2 regions of the Pseudomonas gozinkensis genome follow, and region 1 is predicted to be linked to the other one. Evidence: predicted binding sites of a transcription regulator. Region 1 holds the regulator's gene; the other holds the start of a gene.

Region 1 (2,177 bases):
GCTTCTCCTTCGTTGCCAGTGCATAAAGCGGCAGGCCGAAGAGCCTGCCACTGGAACGCTGTAACGTGGCTTACATCAACCGCTTGCGTTCGCTCGAAGGCGCGATCCCAAGGGATTCGCGGTACTTGGCGACGGTGCGGCGAGCCACCTGAATGCCTTGTGCCTCCAGTAAACCAGCGATCTTGCTGTCACTCAACGGCTTTTTCTGATTTTCCGCGGCAACCAGTTTCTTGATGATCGCGCGGATCGCCGTGGACGAGCATTCACCGCCTTCGGAGGTGCTCACATGACTGGAGAAAAAGTATTTCAGTTCATATATGCCCCGCGGGGTATGCATGAATTTCTGCGTGGTCACCCGGGAAATCGTCGACTCGTGCATGCCAACCGCTTCGGCGATGTCATGCAGGACCAGCGGCTTCATGGCTTCGTCGCCGTACTCCAGAAAACCGCGCTGATGTTCGACGATCTGGGTGGCCACTTTCATCAGGGTTTCGTTGCGGCTCTGCAGGCTCTTGATGAACCAGCGGGCTTCCTGCAACTGATTGCGCATGAAGGTGTTGTCGGCGCTGGTGTCTGCGCGGCGCACGAAACCGGCGTATTGGGCGTTGACCCGCAGACGGGGCACCGACTCCTGGTTCAGCTCAACCAACCAGCGTTCGTTGTCCTTGCGCACGATCACGTCAGGCACTACGTATTCGGCTTCGGTGGACTCGATCTGCGAGCCAGGTCGCGGGTTCAGGCTCTGTACCAGTTCGATGACCTGGCGCAGTTCGTCTTCCTTGAGCTTCATGCGCCGCATCAGCTGGCTGTAGTCACGGCTGCCGAGCAGGTCGATGTAATCGGTGACCAGGCGCTTGGCTTCGGTCAGCCAAGGGGTCTTGGCCGACAGCTGGCGCAATTGCAGCAACAGACATTCGCCCAGGTTGCGAGCACCAATGCCGGCCGGTTCGAACTGCTGAATGCGGTGCAGGACAGCTTCAATCTCGTCCAGCTCGATGTCGAGTTCCGGATCGAAGGCGTCGAGGATTTCTTCGAGGGTTTCGTCGAGGTAGCCCTGATTGTTGATGCAATCGATCAGGGTCACGGCGATCAGGCGATCGGTGTCGGACATCGGTGCCAGGTTCAACTGCCACAGCAGATGACTTTGCAGGCTCTCGCCGGCGGAGGTGCGGGTGGTGAAGTCCCACTCGTCATCGTCGCTGCTCGGCAGGCTGCTGGCGCTGGTCTGGTAGACATCTTCCCAGGCGGTGTCGACGGGCAGTTCGTTGGGGATTCGTTCGTTCCATTCGCCGTCTTCGAGATTATCGACGGTCGGCGCGGTTTCCTGGTAGGAGGGTTCCTGAATCTCGGTGTTGGGCTTCTGTTCGGCGTTGTCGGCCATGGGATCGGAGTTGTCGAAGTCGTCGCCGTCTTCCTGGCGTTCGAGCATCGGATTGGATTCCAGAGCCTCCTGGATTTCCTGTTGCAGATCCAGGGTCGACAATTGGAGCAGGCGGATGGCCTGTTGCAGCTGCGGTGTCATCGTCAGCTGCTGGCCCATTCTCAAGACTAGCGATGGTTTCATGGCAGGGGCTTAACACCTTATTCGCCGGCGCTATGCGCCATCCACTACAGGGCGCCGGAGCGCCAAACTTAAGCAAATTATATGCCCGAAACCGAAGTGTTTGCCTAGAGCGCTGTAACAATAAAAAGCGATAAAACTTTGTTGACGCGGCGATCCGGGCAGTGGTGAAAACCTTTGGAGCGTCGTGTTTGCCTAGAGCGCTGTAACAATAAAAAGCGATAAAACTTTGTTGACGCGGCGATCCGGGCAGTGGTGAAAATCTTTGGAGCGTCGTGTTTGCCTAGAGCGCTGTAACAATAAAAAGCGATAAAACTTTGTTGACGCGGCGATCCGGGCAGTGGTGAAAATCTTTGGAGCGTCGTGTTTGCCTGGAGCGCTGTAACAGTAAAAAGCGATAAAACCTTGTTGACCCATCCCGCTGGGTGGCGCCCGATCGAGCCGATCGGGCATCTGCGTGGCTTACAGGCGGAACTCGTGACCCAGATAAACTTCCTTCACCAGATCGTTGGCGAGGATGGTCGCGGAGTCGCCTTCGGCAATCAATTGGCCGTCGTTGACGATGTAGGCGGTTTCGCAGATATCCAGCGTCTCGCGGACGTTGTGGTCGGTGATC
Region 2 (2,177 bases), 2.7 Mb from region 1:
GGTAATGGTCACCGTACCGCCGGCGATGGAAGACGGAACAGTTGCCGTACCGGTCAGGCCCTTGCTCGGATCATCGAGCTGCGCAGTGTTGGTCTGCACGATCACATTGCGGCCAACCAGCGAAGAAGCCTGCAGGGCTTGCGACGAGTTGTAGTTGCCGGCCAGCGAACTGACGGTGCTGTTGAGGGTAGTGATTCCCTCGAGGCTGCTGAACTGCGCCAACTGGGCAACGAATGCACTGTTGTCCTGCGGGTCCAGCGGGTTCTGGTTTTTCAGCTGGGTGACCAGCAGTTGCAGGAACGCATCCTTGCCCAGGGCCTGGCCGCCGGTCGCGCTGTTGGTCGCCGAAGCAATGCCGCCGGTGGTGGTGCTACTGGTCTTCTTCGAAGAGTTGGCCAGTATGTCCTTCATCGTCAGGCTGCTGGTGGTATCGGAAACACTCATGGCAGTCGCCCCTTATCACTGACCGAGGGTCAGTACTTTCTGCATCATGGTTTTGGCGGTGTTCATCATTTCGGCGTTGGTCTGGAACGACCGGCTCGCGGAAATCATGTCAGCCATTTCTTCCACCACGTTGACGTTCGGGTAGTAGACGTAGCCCTTGGCGTCGGCTGCCGGATGATTCGGCTCGTAGCGCGCTTCAAGGTTGCTCTGGTCTTCGACCACACCCATGACCTGCACGCCTTGACCGGCTGCATCCTGGTTCTGGAACAGCGAATTGCTGCCGCCGCTCTGACCGCCCTGGAACATGGTGGCGAACACCGGGTGACGGGCGCGGTAGGTCTGGTCGATGCTCGACGAGACGGTCTCGGCGTTGGCGATGTTCGAAGCCACGGTGTTGAGACGGGTGGTCTGGGCGCTCATGCCGCTGCCGGCAATGTTGAAAACGCTGGACAGGGACATGGATTACTCTCCGCGCAGGGCTGACACCAGCCCTTTGAATTTGCTGTTGAGCAGGGTGAAGCTGGCCTGGAAGCCGACGGCGTTTTCCGCGTAGTTCGACTGTTCCAGTTGGGCGTCCACAGTGTTCTGGTCGATCGACGGCTGCATCGGCGTGCGATACATCAGCGACTCGTCGCCATTGCCCAGGCCTTCAGCTTCGATGTGACGACTGTTGGTCATGTTCAGGGCGATGGTGCCGTTGGCGCTCTTCTGGCTCTGTGCTTCGAGCACTTTGGAGAACTCCAGATCCCGCGCCTTGTAGTTCGGGGTGTCGGCGTTGGCGATGTTGTTGGCCAGCACTTCGGCACGCTGGGCGCGGAAGCCCAGAGCCTTTTCGTGAATGCCGAGCGCTTTATCGAAGCTGATGCTCATGTCGGGAACCTTCAGGTGACCGGATTTTTCGTAACAGGGTTATAGCAAGCGTCGTGCCAGTTTCAAAAAGCCCCGGATTACGGGGCTCTGAACGGAGTCGGCAACACGGCAATGCCAGAAAAGCGGCAACCGGTTTCCGCCACATGCCGCTTTTCTGCCGCCTGCTGCCACCGGAAAAACTGCAGGCATAAAAAAACGGGAGCCCTGAGGACTCCCGTTTCTTGTGTTGCCGGTCTTGATCACTTCGCCTGGTAGATGATCCCCGGGCTGCACTGAACCATCTGGTAATGATCCGGCAAACCGTTCAGCGCTTCGGAAGCGCCAAGGAACAGATAACCGCCCGGCTTCAGTGTGCTGTGAATGCGCAACAGGATGTCCTTCTTCACCTCGGCGGAGAAGTAGATCAGCACGTTGCGGCAGAACACGATGTCGAACTTGCCAAGGCTTGCGTAGCTGTCGAGCAGGTTGAACGAGCGGAACTCCACCCGGTTCTTGATCGGCGCCTTGATCACCCAGCGCCCCGGCCCTTTCGGGTCGAAGTAGCGCTGCAGGCGATCGGCGGACAGACCGCGACCGATCGCCAGGCTGTCGTACTCGCCGGTCTTGCAGTTGGTCAGCATGCTGCCGGACAGATCGGTGGCCACAATCTGCACGCCCATCTTCAACTGGCCGATGTTGGTCCGCTCGAACTCGTCGATCGACATCGACAGCGAATAGGGCTCCTGCCCCGACGAGCAGGCCGCCGACCAGATCCGCAGACGCTGGTTGGGAGCAGCCTTGATGGCCTCGGGCAGCACCTTGTTCTTCAAGACTTCAAACGGATAGGTGTCGCGAAACCACAGGGTTTCGTTGGTCGTCATGGC

Evidence for each region. Region 1 encodes sigma-54, which starts transcription at its own class of promoters, with help from an activator protein. Its sites were predicted from a motif close to ANTGGCATNNANNTTGCTNT; they were not measured.
Region 2: a site for sigma-54 is predicted at 1,356-1,375, ahead of flgB (flagellar basal body rod protein FlgB). Genes of this name have one in related genera too.

The regions. Positions count from the first base shown of each region.
Region 1 is NZ_CP062253.1:1,066,873-1,069,049, forward strand. Features, by position in the region: gene IHQ43_RS04610 (RNA polymerase factor sigma-54) at 71-1,564, opposite strand; gene lptB (LPS export ABC transporter ATP-binding protein) at 2,024-2,177, opposite strand, start outside.
Region 2 is NZ_CP062253.1:4,907,721-4,909,897, forward strand. Features, by position in the region: gene flgD (flagellar hook assembly protein FlgD) at 1-444, opposite strand, end outside; gene flgC (flagellar basal body rod protein FlgC) at 460-903, opposite strand; gene flgB (flagellar basal body rod protein FlgB) at 907-1,314, opposite strand; gene cheR (protein-glutamate O-methyltransferase CheR) at 1,554-2,177, opposite strand, start outside.